3 regions of the Leminorella grimontii genome follow, and region 1 is predicted to be linked to each of the others. Evidence: predicted binding sites of a transcription regulator. Region 1 holds the regulator's gene; each other region holds the start of a gene.
The links. Region 1 encodes LexA, which represses DNA repair genes until DNA is damaged. Its sites were predicted from a motif close to TNCTGTATGTACATACAGNA; they were not measured.

Region 1 (7,868 bases):
GACGGGATCGGAAGGGATGCATTTGCTACGAACCAACATTTTTATTGGAATATTCAAGAGTTTATAGTAAAGATTTCGCCAACCGGACATATATAATAAGTGCCTCTTACTGAGTGATGAAACGCAAGAATACCAGAACTGTAAGCAATCTGTGATGATGTGATAACGGATAATTGCTAAAATTGATGATAATTTTTTAAGGAGATGGTGGATAAATGAATCAGGCAACGGGATTAACGCGCATAGTAAAAGCGGCAGGATATTCATGGAAGGGGCTGTGCGCTGCGTGGAAACACGAAGCGGCCTTTCGTCAGGAGAGCGTGCTGCTGGTTGCCGCCGTAGCGGTCGCGCTATGGCTGGACGTATCCACAATTGAACGTATTTTACTGATTGGTTCGGTTGCGCTGATGGTGATTTTTGAACTGATAAATAGTGCAATAGAGGCCGTTGTCGATCGCATCGGCACTGAGCGGCATGAGCTTTCCGGTAGGGCGAAAGATATGGGGTCCGCCGCCGTATTAATTACGGGGCTGTTAGCGCTTTTCGCCTGGGGGAGCATTCTTTATCAGCACTTTTGGGGAGGCGCCTGACGCCTAATAGACGGAAGTTTAACTATTTAACGTCTTTGATTATTCCAGCGCGCGTTCACGTCGAGTGGCGATAGTGGCGATATAGGCAAGGCGTGTAAAGCGGCGTTCCTGTTTTATCTGTTCTGCCAGCCATTTATGAAGGGGATGCGTTTCGTCTGATATATAGTAGATTCGTTCGTCTCCCCAAACTTCATAACTAAAGGCGCCTTCTTCGTCTTTGTAGCTAAAGCTGATAACGACGTGAGAGTGAAGCGTTTTCCAATCACAGTGCGGACATGCTGCATTTTCTCGCTTTTTTATTTGCTGATATGGCGTCGAGAGATAAAATCGCCTGCTGCAAACGGTACATTGGCACTCTAACGTTTTGGGATTAATAACGCGTATTCCGTCGCAGTTCTTTTTTCCTGTAATAAATGCACCATAACGGATATATTCCATAACGGCATTCCCCATATTAATTAAACCTATAATTATTTATTACCATGTCGTATTGGTTCATTTATAAAAAATAAATACGGTAACCATGGGAATAAACATATGCCTTTGAAAATTAAGCATAACGCCGCGGTAAAGACCTACTAAAACTTTAATTTTAATAATAAAAAAGGAGGGAGAAAGGGATAAGGCTTTCTCCCATTAAATTGGAAAAGCAGTATTTATTATTACACTAATACAGTTGGAGCATGTAGTCGTGTTTCGTAATTTTGCTACCTTAATAATTCGTTGTCAATTAATTAAGAGGGGGAATTATTTTATTTTGAGAAATAAGTCTCATATAGAGAGAATCTGATGAGTTGTTTTTGTTTTTTTATTTTTTTTGGTTTTTTAGATTGCATTCTTAGTTCTTGTTGATGTTTTTATCTGGCTAATTTGAAATAATGACTCACTTTCTTACATTTCTTCTCCAGATTCAGCCGTCGATACCATCGTAAGCGGCGTTAGCCGAGGCGGATACGGCGTTTTGTATTTCGGAATGCGACGGATTTTTATTCAGCGGTACAAATAATGAACTGAATAATTATCTCTTGCTTCATTTCGTGCCTGAGAACGGCCAGACATTTTTTAATTCTATTTTTCGATACATCTCGTAATTATGCCGTTTAGAGGTTTCCATATGTACAATACCTGTATATACTCACAGCATTACTGTATAAAAAGACAGGCTGAAGGAATCGAGAGATGAAAGCGCTAACCGCCAGGCAGCAACAGATTTATGACATGATTCGCGAGCATATCGGCCAATCCGGCATGCCGCCAACCAGAGCTGAAATTGCCAGAACGCTCGGATTTAAGTCGCCCAATGCTGCTGAAGAGCATCTGAAAGCCATGGCGCGCAAGGGCGTTATTGAAATCGTCACCGGCGCATCCAGAGGCATCAGGCTTCTAATGGAAGAGGTGGAAGAAGCGGGCCTGCCGCTTATTGGCCGCGTGGCTGCGGGAGAGCCTTTGCTTGCTCAGGAACATATTGAAAGCCACTATCGCGTCGATCCGTCGCTGTTTCGTCCACATGCGGACTTTTTGCTGCGGGTAAGCGGAATGTCGATGAAGGACATCGGGATTGTCGACGGCGATCTTCTGGCGGTGCATAAGACCCAGGACGTTCGCAACGGGCAAGTAATCGTTGCGCGCATTGACGATGAGGTGACGGTTAAGCGCCTTAAGAAGCAGGGCAACGTCGTCCACCTTCTGCCGGAGAATGAAGAGTTCGCCCCGATCGTCGTCGATCTGCGCGAACAGAGCTTGACCATTGAAGGCTTGGCCGTTGGCGTTATTCGCAACGGTGACTGGATGTAGCGGATCAAATAGCGTCGCGCCTTGCCGCTATCTCCGGTGAGAATGCTAAGTAAAAAAGCGCCTTATGGCGTTTTTTTACGCCCTGATTTCGGCATCGAAGAAGGATATTGGCTTTATTGTACCAAGCGTAATGGCTATGCGCCGCGCTGGTTACACTGCCCGCAGGTACCGTGCGTTTCAAGCACGCTGTGCTGAATGGTGAAGCTGCTTTCGTCCGCCAGCGTTTTGAGCAACCGATCTATGCCTTCGGCATGGTGCTCAGCGACCAGGCCGCAGCTGTCGCAAATAAACAGTGCGGAAGTATGCAACGGTTCGCCGACGTGGTGGCAAACGACGTAGCTATTGGTGGATTCGATCTTGTGGATGAAGCCCTGTTCGAGTAGAAAGTCGAGCGCACGATAGACCGTCGGCGGCTTTGCCTGAGGCTCTGATTCCCGCAGCAGGTCGAGCAGATCGTAAGCGCTGATAGCGCTCGGCTGTTCAGCCATCAGCTGTAAAACCAACTGACGCTGTGGCGTCAGGCGCACGGCCCGCTGTTCGCACAGCTTTTGCACTTTGGCTAACATTGACGCGACGTTGACTGAGGACATCTCACTTCTCTCCCAATAAACAGAAAGCCGATATTACCACGCCTGAGCGAGAACGCCGAGAGGGAGCTTAATGCACTGTGACTTGCCGGATGTAAATCAATAAACCCGGCGCGCTTTCTTTTACGCTTCGGCATTCTCCCTTTTTACCTGTGATATAATCGCCGACCTTCTATCGCGCTTTCAAATGTGGAAAACGCATTTCGAGCTAACGCAGATTTAAGTTAAGAGAGTGAATCGCATCACGATGGCCAATTTTCCCCCGCACCGCTTTTCCGTTGCTCCTATGTTGGATTGGACTGACCGGCACTGCCGCTACTTCCATCGCCTACTGACGCGCCAGACGCTGCTGTATACCGAAATGGTGACTACGGGCGCCATTCTGTTTGGTAAGGGGGACTATTTAGGCTATAGCCAGGAAGAGCAGCCGGTTGCGCTACAGCTGGGAGGCAGCGATCCTACCGCGCTGGCGGAGTGCGCAGCGCGTGCGCAAGCGCTTGGTTATAGCGAGATTAATTTGAATGCGGGCTGCCCGTCCGATCGCGTTCAAAACGGGCGCTTCGGCGCCTGCCTGATGGCGGAGCCCGAGCTGGTGGCAGACTGCGTCGCGGCGATGAAAGAGGCCGTTAGCGTGCCCGTGACGGTGAAAACGCGAATTGGCATCGACGACAGCGACAGCTACGCCTTTTTGCAGCGCTTTGTTGAGATCGTCTCTGAGCGGGGTGGTTGCCAAAGCTTTACGTTGCACGCGCGTAAAGCGTGGCTGTCGGGGCTTAGTCCAAAAGAGAACCGGGAGATCCCGCCGCTTGACTATGAACGCGTCTATCGCGTCAAACAGGAGCTTCCTCATCTGACTATTGCGATTAACGGCGGCGTAAAAAGTATAGAAGAAGCTAAGGCGCATCTGGAACACGTCGATGGCGTGATGATGGGGCGTGAGGCCTATCAAAATCCGGGCATTTTGGCGCGGGTTGACGCAGAACTGTTTGGCGAAAACGCCGAGCCGCTCTCACCGATTGCGGTCGTTGAAGCGATGTACCCCTATATCGAGAAAGAGCTCTCTAAAGGGACCTACCTTGGCCATATTACCCGACACATGCTGGGCCTGTTTCAGGGCGTGCCCGGCGCACGGCAGTTTCGGCGCTATTTAAGCGAAAATGCCCATAAGGCGGGGGCGGACGTTGAAGTTCTGCGTCAAGCCTTGACGTTTGTTTCGGGAAAGGACGCCTGACGGCGGGGATATCTGAAAGAGAGGCGGCCTTTTGGCCGCCTTTGTCGTTATTATTACGTCGGTATATTCCGCTTACGCGTGGCCGGCAAGCTCTCTGGGGCGGTAAGAGGCCTCAAGCTCTGCTACCTCTTCTGCTGTCAGGGCAACTGACAGCGAAGCGATAGCGTCGTCCAGATGGTGCGGCTTAGAAGCGCCGACAATAGGCGACGTAATTCCCTGCTTGCCGTGAACCCAGGCCATCGCCACCTGTGCCATCGGGATACCGCGGGCTGCTGCGACGCGCTCTACTGCCGCCACGATGGCGTCTTCTTCTTCCTGATGGTTGTACCACGAATGCGCGGGCGCGTCGGTCGTCGCCCGTAGAGTGGCGCTCTTTCTGGAACCCGTCAACACGCCTCGCGCCAGCGGCGACCACGGCGTTACCGCAATGCCCATTTCCCGACACAGGGGCAGCATTTCCCGCTCTTCCTCTCGGTAGATGAGGTTATAGTGGTTCTGCATGGAAACAAAGCGGGCCAACCCGTAGCGCTCCTGTAAATCCAGCATGCGCATAAACTGCCATGCGTGCATGGAAGATGCGCCGATGTAGCGCGCTTTTCCTGAGCGAACGACGGTGTCGAGCGCCTCTATGGTTTCTTCAATCGGCGTTTCAGGGTCGAAGCGGTGGATGATGTAGAGATCGACATGGTCAGTGCCCAGCCGCTTTAGCGAATTGTCTATGCTTGCAAGGATATGCTTACGCGACAGGCCGCGATCGTTCGGATTATCGCTCATCGGGTTAAACACCTTAGTGGCGAGAACGACGTCGTCTCTGGGAACCATCTTAAGCAGCGTATTGCCCAGCACCTCTTCGCTGGCGCCTTTGGAATACATATCTGCCGTGTCAAAAAAGTTAATGCCGAGGTCCAGCGCCTTTTTTATAAAGGGGCGCGTTTGCTCCTCATTTAATACCCATTCTCGCCACTGCGGGCTGCCGTAGGTCATACAGCCCAGGCAGATGGGGGACACCTTAAGACCGGTTGAGCCAAATCGTACGTATTTCATTTGGGATCTCCTGCTGTGTCAGACATAGGGAGAGAGCAATAGCCCTCGATTTTTTTATCTAGTACGGCGAGACAGTTTTCCAGTTCAAGCATGCGGGCGTGGACGTCATCACGATGCGCTTCCAGTAACGCTCTGCGCTCAGCGATGGTCGCGTCACCCAAGACAACAAGCGATACGTAGCGCCGCATTTGGCGAAGGGGCATACCGGTCGTTCTCATTTTGCCGAGAAACTCCAGTCTTTGAAGCGTCACTTCGTCATAGTCACGCTGCCCTCCGGCGTCGCGATAGACCGGCGGTAACAGCCCGATACGTTCATAGTAGCGCAGCGTATGGGGCGTCAGCCCGACCTTTTTTGCTAATGTGCCGATTTTCATAGGATATTGCCTTCTTGCCGCTGGGTTAATGACTCTAAGGGTTAGAGTGCACTCTAAGTCAAGAAAGAATGTGGCTCTTTGTGTGACGGGGTTGCGGCAGGAGAGGGGAAGGCCGCCAGGGCGGCCCTGATATCAGAAGATGGTGACCAGTACGTGGCTGCCGTCTTTCAGACACTGCTGATAAAAGTGAATAAGCTGCTCGAGCGCCTGCTCCAGCTCCTCAAACAGCGAATCTTTATTTTCCGACTGCCAGATGTCCGGATAAATATTTTCTTCATCAAGGGTACGGGGAGAGAATTCGGCCTTAAGCGCCTTTCTGTCGACACCGCTCAGGGCGTTAATAATCTCTTTCAGCTCACCGTTGCCCGTCGCGGCGATGAACGTTTCGTCGTCGATAACGTGAACGCCGACGATGGCATCGCTCAGCGGGTCGCCTTCTAACGGTTCGCTGGCGGATACGCCGGTCAGGATAAAGTGCAGGCCGTCCCACATCTTATCGAGATCCAGCGTCGGATTTTTCTCTTCCAGCATGTCGATTTCGTCAGTTAACGGTTCGTCGCCTAGGTCAATGAGTCGATTAAGCTCGTCTTCACTCACGGCAATATAGCGGGCAAGCATTCCCATAGATTGTGTCTCTCTTTTGGTTTTATAACCGCATGATAAAGCAATGCCGGCGTTTTGACACCGGCACATAAGCAACATTAGGGGATCAGCAGCGAAGAGCCCACGGTTTTTCTACTTTCCAGCGCTTGGTGCGCGCGAACGGCCTCATGAAGTGGAAAACGCTGCTCGGCAGGAACGTCGACGCTAATCGCGCCGCTGGCGATGAGGGAAAATAGCTCATTGGCCGCTCTCTGCAACTGAGCGTGAGTTTTCAAATAGTGGCCCAGTGAGGGGCGAGTTACGTACAGACCGCCCTTTTGATTCAGGATGCCGATGTCTATGCCGGTTACCGGGCCGGACGAGTTGCCGAAGCTGACCATCAGCCCCAACGGGCGTAGGCTGTCGAGTGACGCCGTCCAGGTGGCTTTGCCCACGGAGTCATAGACCACGTTGACCTTTTCTCCGTTCGTCAACGCGGCCACGCGTTCGGCGATGTTTTCTTCCTGATAGTTAATCGTGGCCCAGGCGCCGTCCTTTTTGGCTTGTTCGGCCTTCTGCGCGCTGCCCACGGTGCCGATAAGCTTCACGCCCAGCGCTTTCGCCCACTGACAGGCGATGCGGCCAACGCCGCCTGCGGCGGCATGGAACAAAATGACTTCGCCGGGCTTGACGTGGTAGGTCATATACAGCAGGTAGTAAACGGTGAGCCCTTTAAGGAACGAGGCGGCGGCCTGTTCATAGGAGATGGACTTGGGCAGCGTAACGACCTTGTCCGCCGGCGCGTTGTGAATCGTGCTGTAAGCGCCCAGCGCCGCCTGAGCGTACACGACGCGATCGCCCGGCTTAAGGTGTTCCACTCCGCGTCCGATTTTGACCACGACGCCTGCCGCTTCGGTGCCGAGGCCGCTGGGCAGGCGAGGTACGGGATAGAGGCCGCTGCGAATGTAGGTATCAATATAGTTGATGCCGATTGCGCGGTTTTCTATTTGTACTTCGCCGTCAGCCGGGTCTGCAGGTGTAAATTCAACGACGTTCAACGCTTGTGGGCCGCCGTGTTGGCTGAATTCAATACGCGTTGCCATGTGAACTCCTTATGGTTGTCTGTTCGCTATAAGAGCTGGCGGGGATGTGTTTTCAGCATCGACGGGAGGTGGCGCTCGTGATGGCTGCGTTTTACCTTCACAGCGTTTGTAAACGCTGGCTTATTTAGTATATGCGCTGACGGTGTCGCTATGGCGACGCGGGTTTGCCCGCGCCGCGTTTTTCACCTTTTACTCAAGGCGATTACGGTTTTAACAGCTTCTGCTGCTTAAGCCAGTCAAACGTCATCTGTGCCAGCTCGTCAGAGTTATTGTCCATCATCAGCAGATGGGTGTTTCCCTTAACGCCTCTGGCCGGCAGATCGATATACTCAACGGAACCGCCCGCGTTTTTTACCGCCGTTAAATACTTCTCTACGTTGGCCCGATAAGTGCTCCACAGCGGGCTTTCGGCAATATAATCTCCCCAGAATACCAAGAATTTGACGTCCTTGACCTGCGCTACGTCGACTTTTTCCGGATCGGGTGCGCCGGAAGGCTCTAAAAGCACCAGCGCCTTGAAGCGGCTCGGTTCATTTTGCGCCGTTGTCAGCGCGAAGGCGGCT
Region 2 (7,868 bases), 2.0 Mb from region 1:
CCAGAGGCGTACAGGCTGAAAAACAAAGAGGCGACCAACGTCGCCTCTTGCCAATTAGAAGAACGCCCCCTACGACTGCGCGATAAACTGCTCGCGCAGGCGCTGAAGCTCGTCGCGAACCTGCGCAGCCTCTTCGAACTCCAGGTTTTGCGCGTGCTGATACATCTGCCCTTCCAGCTCGCGGATCTTTTTGTCCAACGCCTGCGGCGTAAGCGCCTGATAGTCTGCGGTCGGTTCCGCCGCTCGCTTCTTACCGCGCCCCTTGCTGTGTTTCAAGGTTCCTAATCCCTGACCCAGCTCTAGGATGTCGTCGACCGACTTATTCAGCCCCTGAGGAACGATGCCGTTCTCCTCGTTATAGGCCATCTGCTTCGCCCGACGGCGTTCGGTTTCTTCAATCGCCTTCGCCATTGAGTTGGTTATCCTGTCGCCGTAAAGGATTGCCTTGCCGTTGAGGTTGCGCGCGGCGCGACCGATGGTCTGAATAAGCGATCGCTCGGAGCGCAGGAAGCCCTCCTTATCGGCGTCCAAAATCGCTACCAGCGAGACTTCCGGCATGTCCAGCCCCTCTCGCAGCAGGTTAATCCCGACCAGCACGTCAAACTCGCCCAGACGCAAATCGCGAATAATCTCGACCCGCTCGACGGTGTCGATATCCGAGTGCAGGTAGCGCACCCGTTCGCCGTGTTCTTCCAGATACTCGGTCAGGTCTTCCGCCATTCGCTTGGTGAGCGTCGTCACCAGCACCCGCTCGTTCTTCTCCGCGCGCAGGCGAATTTCCGATAGCAGATCGTCCACCTGCGTCGCCACCGGGCGAACTTCAATTTCAGGATCCAGCAGGCCGGTCGGGCGCACCACCTGATCGATAACCTCGCCGCCCGATTTGTCCAACTCGTAGTTGCCCGGCGTCGCCGAGACGTAAATCGTCTGCGGGGCCAGCTGTTCGAACTCTTCAAAGCGCAGCGGGCGGTTGTCCAATGCGGACGGCAGGCGGAAGCCGTACTCCACCAGCGTCTCTTTCCGCGCCCGATCGCCTCGGTACATACCGCCAATCTGCGGCACCGTTACGTGGGATTCGTCGATGACCAGCAGGCCGTCCGGCGGCAGGTAATCAAACAGCGTCGGAGGCGGTTCCCCTTCTTTGCGCCCGGAAAGATAGCGGGAGTAGTTTTCAATGCCCGAGCAGTAGCCGAGCTCGTTCATCATTTCAATATCAAACTGAGTGCGCTGCGACAGGCGCTGCTCTTCCACCAGCTTGTCGTTAGCCAACAGCACTCTGCGGCGAGAGGCGAGCTCGTCCTTGATGCCCTCAATAGCCTCAAGGATGCGCTCGCGCGGCGTGACGTAGTGGGTCTTCGGATAAATGGTAAAGCGCGGCACCACCTGCTGAACCTGCCCGGTCAGCGGGTCAAACAGCGACAGGCGTTCAACCTCGTCGTCAAACAGCTCAATGCGCAACGCGTACTCATCCGATTCGGCGGGAAAAATATCAATCACCTCGCCGCGCACGCGGAAGGTACTGCGCTGGAAGACCTGATCGTTACGCGTGTATTGAAGCTCAGCAAGGCGCTGAAGGATCGCCCTCTGATCGATAATCATGCCCCGCGTCAGATGCAGCATCATTTTCAGATAGGCGTCGGGGTCACCCAGACCGTAAATTGCCGATACCGACGCAACTAGTACGACGTCCCGCCGCTCCAGCAGCGCTTTGGTGGCCGACAGCCGCATCTGTTCGATGTGTTCGTTGATGGAGGCGTCTTTTTCGATAAAGGTGTCGGAGCTGGGCACGTAAGCTTCCGGCTGATAGTAGTCGTAGTACGAGACGAAATATTCGACGGCGTTTTCCGGAAAAAAGGCCTTCATTTCGCCATAGAGCTGAGCCGCCAGCGTTTTGTTAGGCGCCAAAATCATAGTAGGACGTTCAAGCTGGGCAATAACGTTAGCAATGGTGAACGTTTTGCCGGAGCCGGTCACACCCAGCAAAGTTTGGTGCGCAAGGCCGTCTTCCAGACCTTCAGACAGGCGGCGGATCGCTTCCGGCTGATCGCCCGCGGGCGCAAACGCCGAATGCAGCTTAAATGTTTTGCTCATGGTTAATGACTACCTGCTCTCATCGTTAATGACCGACGGTTAGAAATCATAGTTTCTATTATGTGAACCAGAAGGACTTTTTACCATCGCCATTATACTGTATATTTAAACAGCGCGAAACCACCGCCCACCCATTCGTTTTGTTCATTGTTGCGTGCATATTATCTTCATCGTTTGGGGACACGCTAAACGCGATTCGTCAAGCAACAAAAATCTATTTTATCCCCAGAAAGCGATTGACATTTTGTTTTCTGGAATTTTTCCTGCAAACGCAGAACAATGATGAAAGGTGCGGACGATGGCCCTCTTGATTTTAATTAATTTATTGATAATAAATGAATTCCAATGAATGATGATAATCCAGTCAAAAACATAAAAAGCCGCATTCCAGCTAGCCTGAAGTCATTTTTCTAACGTTAATACACAAGGTTATCCACAGGAATAGTGGATAAGTAAAATTTTCCTACTAATACTGCAACATTGCGATCGCCTCCCCTTTGATTTGCGCAGAAAAAATGCCGCAAACAAAAAAATTTTTGTGCTGTTTTCGCCAAAAAGAACGCATAAAAAAACCAGCGGATTGCGCAGTATCTTCCATAAGGGAGAGCAACGAAGCGGCCTTATTGCGTCTATCTGTCGACAGGGTATGCAGATCTTTTGATCGCCCGGCCATTTTGTGTTCGAATGGGGACATTTCTTACCATTCAATCCAGCCCTGTGATAAACGATGAAATATCAAATTATTGCTCTTGATCTAGACGGCACGCTGCTTACCTCGCAAAAACAGATTTTACCCGAATCCCTTAGCGCACTGGCCGAGGCCCGCCGTCAGGGCGTTAAGGTGGTCATCGCCACGGGGCGTCACCACGTTGCCATTCATCCTTTTTATCAGGCGCTGGCGCTGGATACGCCCGCTATCTGCTGCAACGGTACGTATGCCTACCACTATCAAAGCCAAAGGGTGCTCTCCGGCACGCCGCTGACTAAAGCACAGGCGCTTCACGTAGCCAAGCGGATTCGCGACCTTCCCATTCGCAGCCTGCTGTACGTCGATAACGCCATGCAGTACGAGCGCCACGATGAGGCTATCGGTCGCTGGCTTGCCTGGGCCGGGCGGCTGCCCGAGCATCAGCGCCCTGCGATTGAGCAGGTTGAAAGCTATGAGGCCGCTATCGAGCGGGCGGACAACGTATGGAAGTTCGCAACCGTCTGCGATGACGCAGAGCTTCTGGCCACATTCAGCGCGCAAATAGAACAAGAGCTGGGGCTAACCTGCGAGCGCTCTTGGCATAACCAAATCGATATGGCGCAGGGAGGCAACAGCAAGGGCAGCCGCCTGCGGGAATGGGTAACGTCGCAGGGGCTGTCGATGGAAAACGTCATCGCCTTTGGCGACAACCTTAACGACATCAGCATGCTTTCTCAGGCGGGTTTGGGCGTCGCAATGGGAAACAGCAGCGACGAAGTAAAGGCCGCGGCCGACGTCGTTACGACGGAAAACGAAGCGCCGGGCATTGCAGAAACGATCAGAAAACACGTACTGGCCGCCTAACGGCTCCCTTAGCCGCCCAGGCGGTTAAGGGAACGCTATACGGGCCTGTTACCACACCTCTCGGCTGATAGAGACGCTTTTTATCTGGGCGAACAGCCGCTGGCCAATGGCGATGCCCAGCTCGTCGCGCGCCCACGGCGTGATCCTTGCCCATAAGAAATGCTGGCCGACGATAAGCTTTACTTCAACCCTGTCGTCATAGGGATGCAGCTCAACCACCTCGACAGGCAGGATATTGCGAATGCTGCTGTGCTCAGGCAGGCTCAGCGTGAGCGAGACGTCCGCCGCGCTGATGCGAACCCTGACCCGTTGCCCTGTCGGCACGTCCAGACGATTGACCCACAGATGATAATCACCCAGCGCCAATGCGCTCATCGGATAGACGTCGTGTTGTCGTGACATCGTCACGTTCCACACGCTGCTCTGCTCTTCTTGCTGTAGCCAGGGAAGCATGGCGTCGCTGGCCCAAACGGCCTCCAGCTCACCGGAGGCCCTCACCTTGCCGGCGTCCAGCACGATCACCTGTTCGGCCAGCCGAAGGATCTCTTCCATGCTGTGGGTGACGTACAGAATAGGAATATTGACGTCCTTCGCTAACCGCTCCAGATAAGGGATCAGCTCGCGCTTACGCGGTACGTCAAGAGAGGCTAAAGGCTCGTCCATCAGCAGCAGCTCCGGCGCGGTTAACAGCGCGCGACCGATGGCGACCCGCTGCTTTTCCCCGCCGGAAAGCGTCATCGGAAAGCGCTTAAGCAGGTGGTCTATACCCAACAGCTCTACAATGCTATCGAACTGGCCGCGCATCTGCGCTTTCATTCCGTACTGCAAATTCCCGCGGATGCTGTAGTGAGGAAACAGCCGCGCTTCCTGAAACACATAGCCGATGCGTCGCTTCTCCGGCGGTATAAACACGCCCCGCCCGCAGTCAACCAGCGTACGGTCATTTAGCATAATGACGCCGCTGTCCGGCTTCGTCAGGCCGCTCACGGCGTTAATCAGCGAGGTCTTTCCCGCGCCGGACAGGCCGAAAACGGCGGTAATGCCGTTGGCCGGCACCTCAACGGAAACTTCCAGCCCCAGCGCTCCCAGCTGCTGTTTAAAATCAAGTTTAAGCATTAGCTTTTAAGCCTCCGCTGGCTCCAGCGCGCCAGCCACTCCGACATCAGAAGCGACAGCAGAGAGAGCAGAATAGCGATAAGGCACAGCCGCGCCGCGTCGCCCTCGGCGCCGGGCGTTTCAATCAGTGTATACATCGCCAGAGGAATGGTGCGCGTCTCACCGGGAATGTTGGAAACGAAGGTGATCGTCGCGCCGAACTCGCCCAGCGAACGGGCGAAAGCCAGCACGACGCCGGCAAGCAGACCGGGAAAAGCCAGCGGAAGCGTCACGGTGAACAGCACGCGCCAAAAGCCGGCGCCCAGCGTTCTGGCCGCCTGTTCCAGCCGACCGTCCACCGCTTCAAGCGCCAGCCTAATCGCCCGAACCATTAAGGGAAAGGCGATCACCGCAGACGCCAAGGCCGCGCCGCGCCAGCTAAAGGTAAAGCTGAAGCCAAACCATTCATAAAGCCACTGGCCAATGACGCCTTTACGCCCCATGCCGATAAGCAACAAATAGCCAATAACCACGGGAGGCAGCACCAGCGGAAGATGAATAATGCTGTCAACGAGCGCCTTGCCGGGAAACTGACAGCGCGCCAAAACCCAGGCGACCATAATGCCGATAGGCAGGCTGAAGGCCACCGCTACTGCGGCCACCTTCAGGCTCAGCAGCAGGGCTTCTAGTTCATAGGCGGAGAGCATTATTTATTACGCGGGCTAAAGCCGTAACGGGTAAACACCTCTGAAGCTTCCGGCGTCGCCAGATACTTGGAAAAGGCCTCTACCGCAGCCGTTGAGTGGCCTTTTACCGTCGCCATCGGGTATTCAACCGGTAGGTGGCTTTCTTCAGGGAAAATGCCGACTACCTTCACTTTCTGGCTGGCGACAGCGTCAGAACCGTAAACGATGCCCAGCGGGGCTTCTTCCCGCTCAACCAGAGCCAGAGCGGCGCGAACGTTATTGGCGCGGGCCATTTTCGGGGACAGCTGCTCCCAGGTGCCCAAATAGGTCAGCGCCTGCTTGGTATAAATACCGGCCGGTACGTGGTCCGGATCGCCAACCGCCAGCCTGCTGTCCTTCAGCAGGGATGACCAGTCGGTAACTTTGTTGACGTTAACATGCTTCAACTGGCTGTTCAGTGGCGCAACCAACACCAGATCGTTGCCCAGAAGCGTTACGCGGCTTTTTTCTTCAATCAGCTTTTTATCCGCCACGTAGTCCATCCACTGCTGATCGGCAGAGATAAACATATCGGCGGGAGCGCCCTGTTCAATCTGACGGGCTAGCGTGGAAGAGGAGGCGTACGAGGCTTTAATTTCCACGCCCGACGCTTTCTGGTATTTCGCTGCGACCTCATCCAGCGCGTTGGTTAAAGACGCCGCCGCGAATACGGTGATTTTTTCCGCCGCCGCGGCAGAATTCAGTACGCCAGCGGCCAACAAGGCGATAAACGCCGTCATCTTAAATGTCTTTTTCATTGTTGCCTCGTTTTTATGAGAGAGGAAGTAAGCGGTAACGATTCGATATGTAATCGATAATATAGCGACTTATTGTTCGCTTGTCATTGCCTCAGTCGAGTTACTCGCGATAAAAACATAAAAACGGCGGACATAAAAAAACCGGCGCGATATTATTCAATCGCGCCGGTTTTTTAAAAGAGAGGGTACGGACTGCTAACGAAATGCAATCGCTATTCGCTATGGCCAAAGCTGGAAATAAAGTTGCACAGCTCGCCGAAAGCGTAAATAAGCCCTAGAATGATCGCCATAACGACGGGGACCAGACAGGTCACAACTACTAAGCTTTTCAATAATTCAAACATCGTTCTTCCACCAAAATCTGGGAAGCGCCCTTCGCTTTCCGCATTCGTACTTGTAGATAATGATAGCACAGTTTATTTCGTTTCCATCGACAAGTTTCAGCTATCCGTGCGGTGACATTTCTCCGCATTACGACGCCGCTTAATGGTATCATTTATCAAAATGTGAAGGACGGCGTCTTGTTCCTTCCCCTCTTCCTATGGCAAGGTTATCAATAACTTCTTTCTATTTTATACGGGTCCTGTCTGATGAATGCTGAAATTTTACTGACATTAAAGCTCCAGGGACACCTGTTCGCCGATCCTAAACGCATTACGCTGTTAAAGCAGATCGACAATACCGGTTCGATAAGCCAAGGGGCCAAGCAGGCCGGCATCAGCTATAAAAGCGCCTGGGATGCCGTTAATGAAATGAATCAGCTGACCGACAGCCTGCTGGTTGAGCGCGCAACGGGAGGAAAAGGCGGCGGCGGCGCCCATTTGACCTCCTACGGCAAACGCCTGCTTCAGCTTTACGGCCTGTTGGAAAAAATTCAGCAAAAGGCGTTTGACGCCCTGCAGGATGACGACATTCCCTTAGACAGCCTGCTGGGCGCCATCGCCCGCTTCTCGCTGCAGACCAGCGCCCGCAATCAGTTTTTCAGCACCGTGCTCCCGGCAGAAACGTCCGCGCCGCCGGGATACGTGCGCGTTTTGCTGGCCGACGGGAAAACGAGCCTGTATGCCTCGTTAACTCACCAAAGCATTAAAAGGCTCGGCCTCGTTCAGGGCAAAGAGGTGCTGGCGTTGATAAAAGCGCCCCTCATCGAGCTTCACAATGCTGAAGTCAAAGATGCCGACAACTGCCTGTCGGGGCGCGTGGCATCCATTACCGAAGGCGAGCGGCGCGTCGAAGTGCTGTTAACGCTGGAGGGCGGAGAAACTCTATGCTCCACCGTCAGCCACCCACGGGCAAAGGCGCTGGCGCTTACGGAAGGTCAGGCGCTCTGGGCCACTTTCCAGGCGGAAAGCGTCATTATCGCTACGCTGTGCTAGCCTGACCTCTGTCACCGCTTCGTTTAAGTCAGCCGCATATTTCTGCGGCCGACGTTTTTTTCAGTTCATGGATCCCATTCTGGCAGCACGTTATGTTGCTGCATTTTTAGCGCATGTTTGACATGATGAAAAATGTCATAACTAAAAAATAACAATAACCGCAGCGTTACTATAGTCGACATCCCTCAAGATGCCTCGAGGCCGCTTGAAGGATGTCGAATATACATTGTCAGGAAAGGCTACATAATGAAACAGCTCACCATTTCAGAGG
Region 3 (7,868 bases), 1.2 Mb from region 1:
GCTGAACCTGTAGATAGACTGCCAATCGTCCCCAACGGCAAACAGAGCGGTCTCCTCGTTCTGCTGGCGTAAGGCTTTTATTAACGCCGCTCGCAGCGGGGATATATCCTGAAATTCATCGACCAGAATATGCCGCCAGGGGCTGACAAACTTGCCCTTTTCAATCAAGCCGATGGCCTGATGCAAAAGCCCTGAAAAATCTACCGCGCCTTCCTCTTTCAACGCCTTTTTCCATGCCTTTAACAGGGGAGACAATAAACGGATCTTCTTCTGAAACTCCGACTTAATCTCCGGCGGCGCTAGCGCAACCATATCGGCCTGACTGCCGCCGCACTCGCGCATAAGGCGAAGCCAGCCGTCCAAACGAGCGCCCATACGTTCGGTCAGCGACGCGTCCTGCCAAAACTGCTCTCCGCTCAACGGCCAGCCTAGGTCTTGCGAGATCCAGTTCCGCCAACCTGAGGCCTGGCTCTTTTTCTCTGCGCACTGTGCCCGCCATTCGGCGCATAGGAAATCCCTACGTCGCTCTGCATCGGTTTCTAATTTACTGATCGACGGTGGCTTTTTACTGCACTGAGAGATGACCGATAGGGCCAGCGCGTGGAAAGTTTTCGCTTCAACATGGGATGCGCCAAGCCGCCGACTAACGCGTTCATTCATTTCCTGAGCGGCCTTACGCCCGAAAGCCAACAGCAGGATCTCTTCTTCTCGCGCAATCCCTCGGTAAAGCAGCCAGCCTGCCCGCGCGGCCAAAACGGACGTTTTACCGCTGCCGGCGCCCGCCAACACCAACACGTTTTTTTCTCCACTGAGCACGGCTCGGCACTGTGATGGATTTAACGGCTGAGACTCAACGCTGGCGAAAAAGTCTCGGTGTTCTTCCAGCATGTTCCGGATCCACTGCCGGTTAGCCTTTTCTACTTTTTCTTCACCCTCGTTTAGCCACTGCATGCAAACGTCATAAAAACCGCAGCAGGAAGAAAACGCCGTTAACCTCTCCTGAGGTAAGGGAATGGACGACAGAGTGGTTCGGATATCCGCCTGAATCTGGGCAAGATCTTCTTGCGTTAGCCAGCGTCCCTGCGCCAGATGGGCTTCAATCGCCAGAACCCTGTCGGACAGTAAAGACGCCGTGATCCTCTCCATCTCAACGTCCCACTGGCGCCATACCGTCATCAAATGATGATAAAATTGCTGAGTTTCTTGCCACTGGGTTCCGTGAAGGCGGACGACCTTCTCTTCCGGAAGCTCAAACTCCAGTTCTCCCCAAACCAGCCCTCTTTTACAGCGCACCGCCAACAGTTGATTAAACGGGATAGCCGTCATGTGTTTAGGACCGCTGACCTCTACGCCAGCGTTCAACATTTTCACTTTATTATAAGGATGCTGAGCCAGATGCTGCCCTACTGCCGTTGACTTTAGTTCCATGATATACCGCTTAAACTCATGCCGTTTATTAACGTCCGCAGGCAAAACGCCGATTTTTGCTCGCGTTTTCGCTGCCTATAGCCGAATAATTTATCATTACGAGGTGAATATCTAACGCTTTTCGATTGAGTAAAGCAAAATAAGCCGTAACATAACGGGTTTTATCATACTTGACCGCCTTACTTTGAGGGAATCACGGTTATTCCTGAAGGCAAGCAGATCGGCGGCAAACGGGAGCCAGGAGCGATTTATGCGCAGCGTACTGAATATACTTAATTTTATCCTCGGTGGCGTTTTTACCACCTTAGGCTGGCTGCTGGCCACCATCGTCACCGTACTACTGATTTTTACGCTTCCGTTGACGCGTTCCTGTTGGGAAATTACCAAACTGTCTCTGTTTCCCTTCGGCAACGAAGCCGTTCACGTCGATATGATTAATCCCGACGATCGCAATTCGGTAAGAAACGCTGGCGGTACGCTGCTTAACGTATTCTGGTTTATCTTCTTCGGCTGGTGGCTCTGCCTTTCTCACATTACGGCCGGTATCGCACAGTGCCTGACGATCATAGGGATCCCGGTCGGTATCGCCAATTTCAAAATTGCCGTAGTCGCTCTGTGGCCCGTAGGGCGTCGAGTCGTGCCTGTCGAAATGGCGCGTCAGGCCAGAGTCGATAGCGTTAAGCGCCAAATGCGCTCCCCCCGTTAAGGTCTACGATAATGACGGCACGTCAGGGGCTTCGACGCTATTTTTATAACAGCCATTGGCTATACGGCATCCGCATATTTATCGCGCTTAGCGGTACCGTTTTTGCACCCTGGTGGTTAGGTGAAAGCCTGCTGACGATCCCATTAACGCTCGGCGTCGTTGCCGCAGCGTTAACCGATTTAGATGACCGATTAACGGGACGGTTACGCAATCTGGTCATCACTCTGTCCTGTTTCTTTATTGCCTCCGTCTCGATTGAAATCCTCTTCCCCTACCCTTGGCTATTTGCTCTTGGCCTTTTGCTCTCGACCGCGGGCTTCATTCTGCTTGGATCGTTAGGTCAACGGTATGCCACGATCGCGTTTGGCGCGCTTCTAATTGCAATTTACACAATGCTCGGCGTTTCCATGTACTCAGCCTGGTACACGCAGCCGCTGCTTCTGCTTGCCGGCGCCGTTTGGTATAACTTCATCACCCTACTGGGCCACATCATTCTCCCGATCCGCCCACTGCAGGATAATCTGGCCCAGTGCTTTGAAAAGCTGGCGGCGTTTCTTGACGCCAAAGCGATGCTGTTCGATCCCGATGAAGAGCAGCACTTCGCCCGTCAGCTCATTCACCTGACGATGGTCAACGGTTCCCTGGTCGACACGCTAAACCAAACAAAGGCCTCGCTGCTAACCCGACTTAAGGGGGACCGGGGGCAGAGAAGCACTCGACAGATGCTGCACTATTACTTCGTTGCTCAGGATATTCACGAGCGAGCAAGCTCCGCCCACGCTCAGTATCAGCAGCTTAGCGACTCACTGCGCTATACCGATATTTTGTTTCGCTTTCAACGACTGCTGACGCTACAGGCAAAATCGTGCCTAAGCCTTGCCCACGCCGTTCGCTATCGCCAAAAGTATGTCTATAACGTCTACCAAACGCAGGCGCTTCTTCACTTGGAAAAGAGCCTCTCCAACCTGACGTCGAAATATGAGCTACCGCCCGGCTTGATGCAGTCGCTTTCTCACCTGCTGAATAATTTAAAATCGATTGACGCTCAGTTAAGCAGCCTTGAGTCAGAACAGGCGGCAGACGTTCAAAGCCTGCAGGACAACACGCTAGCGGACGATAAAATTGCGGGCCTGCAGGACATCAAAGCGCGTTTTGCTCAACACCTGACGCCGCAGTCAACGCTGTTTAGACACGCCGTACGCATGTCCCTCGTTTTATGCCTCGGCTATGCGATTATCCAGTTTGCTCATCTACAAAACGGCTACTGGATTATGCTTACCAGCCTGTTTGTCTGTCAGCCGAACTACAACGCAACGCGAACCCGCCTGACGCTTCGCGTCGTCGGAACGCTAGCCGGCATTTTAGTTGGATTGCCCATCCTCTATTTCGTACCATCGCAGGAAGGACAGCTTATTCTCATCGTTATCAGCGGCGTTTTGTTTTTTCTTTTTCGCAACGTGCGCTACGCCTACGCCACAATGTTCATTACGTTGCTGGTTCTGTTTTGTTTTAACCTGTTGGGAGAAGGATTTCGCATCGCGCTTCCGCGCGTGGTTGACACCCTGCTGGGCTGCGCCATCGCTTGGGCGGCCGTTAGCTTTATATGGCCAGACTGGAAATTCCGCCACATCAGTACCGTTCTGAATAAAGCGGTCAACGCTAACTGTCGATATTTGGACGCTATTCTCGAACAGTACCATCAAGGGAAAAGCAACGGTGTCGATTATCGGATCGTACGTCGCAACGCCCACAATTGCGACGCTGAGCTGGCCTCCGTTGTTTCAGGAATGGCAGCAGAACCGAAACGGGATCCGGCTTTATTAGACAAAGGATTTCGCTTGCTCGGCCTAAACCATACCCTTCTTGGCTACATCTCGGCTCTAGGCGCCCATAGAGAAAAGTTGACGGAAAACTCAAACGTATTGGCTATGTTAAACGACGCCGTTTGTTATATCGACGGAGCCCTACAGCGTGAAGCGAGCGAAAGCGCTCTGGCACAGACGCTGAAAAACGTAAATCGCCAGATATCAGCAATCGGCGCAAACAACGACGATACGGCGCAGCTTATCGCTCAGCAACTTTCCCTGATTATCGATCTGCTGCCCGAGTTCATAACGCTATCAGGTAGCCTGGCGAACGAGCGCATTTCCGCAGTCTGAGCCAGGCTGACCGTTGTTATTTGTGGTGGGGAAACGCCTCCTCTTCCAACGCATCGTGTTGACTAAGCCCATCGAGCAGAGCTTGACGTACTTCACTAGGCAACGCGGCTGCATGGCAGCCTAAAATCGCACCAGCTAAAGAAAACAGCAGCTCGGTTTTGACATCCTTTCTAATTTCTCTGATTTTAATAAACGTTTCTAATGCGCCGACTTTAATCAAATCTTCAATGCTTTCTACGTTCACTAACCACAGCAGGCGCTCTGTAGCTAACGTCAGGTTAGGAAGATCTTTTAAGCGCGTACACTTAGGAGCGTTCTTTTTCTTACTGTCCATCATAGCCGCCACAAAGGCGCATGAAAGAAAGCTTCTCAATCTTTCTTCATTTTGCCAAAGCGCCTGATGTACGTGATAGTACTTCATGAAAACCGGAACGCCCTTTTTATGATAAATATACTGCTCCATTCCCTGATTGATGAATGTCGACTCCAGCTTGCTATTAGCCCTTAGGTAAAATTTTCCTTCAGAAACCAATGCGAACATAACGTTATCTTTGCAGATGCCGTATCCTCCAAACATAGACTGGGAACTCAGCTCCCCAAAATCACTAAAGTGGGCAATGATTTCTTTGACATACTGCCTCATAACTTCTCTTTTCATACAGATCCTTAATTGTTTTCAATGTGTAGCATATGGCCTCATTGAACGACTAAGATAGATTAGTTAGTCGATGAAATAATCGACAAAAAGAACAATTATCAAATTTTCCCTTGAATTAATAGATAGTTAATCGCCTGTTCATGTCAAATTTGCGAGACATCGTGAAAATAGTTGATTTTAATTAACGCCTCGGATACTGTATATGCATACAGTAAAGATTGAAGGGGTATTTTATGTACATCGCGCCACTGATTACCAATAACGCTTCACATACACTTTTTTCCGGATTGAGTAACAGCAGAACCGGCATGACCACCAATCTGGTCAGCGAGATTGTGTACGACCCACAGAACCCTTTTACGCTACATTTGCTGCTCCCCTTTTTGCAGCAGCTCGGGCAGCAGCCGCGCTGGCAGCTATGGCTTTCATCTGAGCGTCGCTTGAACAGACATTGGATAAGCCGTTTGGGGCTATCGGAGAAAAAAAGCATTTCTCTGCGCACTTCTTCTACACAAGAAAGCGTGTTAATGCTGGAAAAAGCGCTTCGCAGCGGCAACTTCAGCTCCGTCATCGCATGGCTACCGGAATTAACCCAGCAGGATAAAGAGAGCTTGAATCAGGCCGCAGCTGAAGGAGACTGCTACTGCTTCGTATTACAGCCGATGATGATATACCGAAACAATGCTCCTCAAGGTTCGCTTAACGGACAGTGGCACTAAAATTTAGCACAGCGAATGCGGCCTCAGAGCACCCGAAAAAAATCAATATCTATATGAAAAACAAATTGAAATTAGTGAAAAGAGCAAAACATCAGGTGAGCAAGACGATAACGCCACCTTTCTTATTGTTGCCAGCCTACTGCTTATAACCCAAAGGAAGAATGAGGTGGTTTTTATAGGTGAAAATTTCATATATATAAATCAACACCTAAAGCATAAAGGAGATAATTCATTATTAACCAAGAAAGAACGCCGGCTATTTTTACTATATAAATAAGCTACTCAAATTAGCTCAACCTATACTTACAACATAATAAAAAGACGTTTTATTAACGCATTAAATATGCTTCTTTACTTAAGCTAACATAAAATTACATTTCTCCTTATTGTTAAGCCAACTCCTTGCTGCCTTCGAGCTGTGAAATCGCACAATATGCTCATAAACATATGTATCTCAAGCGTAGTACAATAATTTTTTTGCATATCGTGTCCGAACGCCATTATTACTAAGGAAAACGCTTTCCTTTATTAAGCCATATTTCCTTCTATAAACTATGTTAATAAGCATGCTAAACAAGATATTTTTATGTTCTTTTAGTATTCAAGACTTGTAACTTTTCTTACAAGCGGTAAACTTTAGCATGATCAGGTTGCTTGTTATGGTTCCGGTTTTTCGATGTCAGTCATGGAATGATAGTTGAATGTTAACTTCGAACCTTTGTACCGGGCCCAATAAGCGTATAACTGAATCATAACTAATTTAGATGATAACGAGGCGCAAAATGAAAAAGACAGCAATTGCATTAGCAGTGGCATTAGCAGGTTTCGCTACCGTAGCGCAAGCTGCTCCCCTAGATAACACCTGGTACACCGGTGCTAAAGTGGGTTGGTCTTACTACCATGATACTGGTTTCTATAACAAGTATGCATCTGGTGCAGATACTCATCCGCATCAACTCGGTGCCGGTGCTTACGTTGGCTACCAGGCTAACCAGTATCTGGGCTTTGAGTTTGGCTACGACTGGTTAGGCCGTATGACCTACCGTGGCGATGACAGCGCTGCTTATAAAGCACAAGGCATCCAACTGTCTGCCAAGCTGAGCTACCCGATCATGAACGATCTGGATATCTACACCCGTTTAGGTGCGATGGGCTGGCGTGGTGACGTAACTGCTCACCCTGCAGCAGGCGGTACCTACAAAGATCACGAAACTGGCGTTTCTCCGCTGGCTGCCGTTGGTGTTGAATATGCAATCACCCCGAGCCTTGCTACTCGCCTGGACTACCAGTGGGTTAACAACATCGGTGACGCCGACAGCGTTGGCACCCGTCCGGATAACGGCATGCTGAGCCTGGGCCTGGCTTACCGTTTCGGTCAGACCAAGCCGGCTCCTGCCGTTGCTCTGCCGGTTGTACAGACCAAGCGCTTCACGCTGAAGTCTGACGTTCTGTTCGCTTTCAACAAAGCAAGCCTGAAAGCAGAAGGCCAGCAGGCTCTGGATCAACTGTACGGCGAACTGAGCGCGCTTAAGCCTCAGGACGGTTCTCTGGTAGTTATCGGTCACACTGACCGTATCGGTTCAGAAGCCTACAACCAGAAGCTGTCTGAGAAGCGTGCACAGACCGTTGTTGACTACCTGGTCAGCAAAGGCATCCCGGCAGACAAGATCTCTGCTCGCGGCGAAGGCAAATCTAACCCGGTTACCGGTTCTACCTGTGATGGCATGAAGCGCGGCGCAGCTCTGATCGACTGCCTGGCTCCGGACCGTCGTGTAGAAATCGAAGTAACTGGCGCTAAAGACGTCGTTACTCAAGTTAACGAAGCTGTACAGGCTGCTAAATAAGCAACCCTTACGCTCTTAGCATCAAAAAACCCCGCGCTAAGCGGGGTTTTTTATTGATAACACATATTAAAAAATTATTTAGCTACTTGTCCTCAGACAAAATAGCCTTCAGATCCTGCTTAAGCAGAGACATTTGGTTCGCGTACAGCTCTTTTCGTTCAGCGTCTTCTATCAGCTGCACTATCGTTTCCGATAGCGTAGCGCCGCGGCGCTGTGAAAGCGCGGAAAGCCGCTGCCAGACTAAAAACTCCAGATCGATAGACTTCTTGCGAGTATGCTGCTGCTCTGCGTTAAAATGCCGCTTGCGCCGCGCCCGGATGGTCTGCTTAAGGCGATTTTCCAAATTTGGATTTA

Region 2: the regulator LexA is predicted to act here: its motif matches at 2,187-2,206, upstream of uvrB (excinuclease ABC subunit UvrB).
Region 3: the regulator LexA is predicted to act here: its motif matches at 5,146-5,165, upstream of V8L73_RS08060 (TfoX/Sxy family DNA transformation protein).

The regions. Positions count from the first base shown of each region.
Region 1 covers NZ_CP146357.1:506,060-513,927, forward strand. Annotated here, with positions in the region: gene plsB (glycerol-3-phosphate 1-O-acyltransferase PlsB) at 1-90, opposite strand, end outside; gene V8L73_RS02535 (diacylglycerol kinase) at 216-590, shown strand; gene V8L73_RS02540 (hypothetical protein) at 630-1,028, opposite strand; gene lexA (transcriptional repressor LexA) at 1,770-2,384, shown strand; gene zur (zinc uptake transcriptional repressor Zur) at 2,519-2,974, opposite strand; gene dusA (tRNA dihydrouridine(20/20a) synthase DusA) at 3,219-4,202, shown strand; gene V8L73_RS02560 (aldo/keto reductase) at 4,275-5,246, opposite strand; gene V8L73_RS02565 (MerR family transcriptional regulator) at 5,243-5,620, opposite strand; gene V8L73_RS02570 (YfbM family protein) at 5,753-6,244, opposite strand; gene V8L73_RS02575 (quinone oxidoreductase) at 6,322-7,305, opposite strand; gene V8L73_RS02580 (alpha/beta fold hydrolase) at 7,508-7,868, opposite strand, start outside.
Region 2 covers NZ_CP146357.1:2,488,174-2,496,041, forward strand. Annotated here, with positions in the region: gene uvrB (excinuclease ABC subunit UvrB) at 70-2,091, opposite strand; gene V8L73_RS11595 (pyridoxal phosphatase) at 2,819-3,643, shown strand; gene modC (molybdenum ABC transporter ATP-binding protein ModC) at 3,692-4,759, opposite strand; gene modB (molybdate ABC transporter permease subunit) at 4,759-5,448, opposite strand; gene modA (molybdate ABC transporter substrate-binding protein) at 5,445-6,221, opposite strand; gene V8L73_RS11615 (AcrZ family multidrug efflux pump-associated protein) at 6,434-6,565, opposite strand; gene modE (molybdenum-dependent transcriptional regulator) at 6,812-7,597, shown strand; gene modF (molybdate ABC transporter ATP-binding protein ModF) at 7,844-7,868, shown strand, end outside.
Region 3 covers NZ_CP146357.1:1,695,115-1,702,982, reverse strand. Annotated here, with positions in the region: gene helD (DNA helicase IV) at 1-1,428, opposite strand, end outside; gene V8L73_RS08070 (YccF domain-containing protein) at 1,679-2,134, shown strand; gene yccS (YccS family putative transporter) at 2,143-4,293, shown strand; gene V8L73_RS08060 (TfoX/Sxy family DNA transformation protein) at 4,310-4,951, opposite strand; gene V8L73_RS08055 (cell division inhibitor SulA) at 5,185-5,670, shown strand; gene ompA (porin OmpA) at 6,453-7,514, shown strand; gene matP (macrodomain Ter protein MatP) at 7,597-7,868, opposite strand, start outside.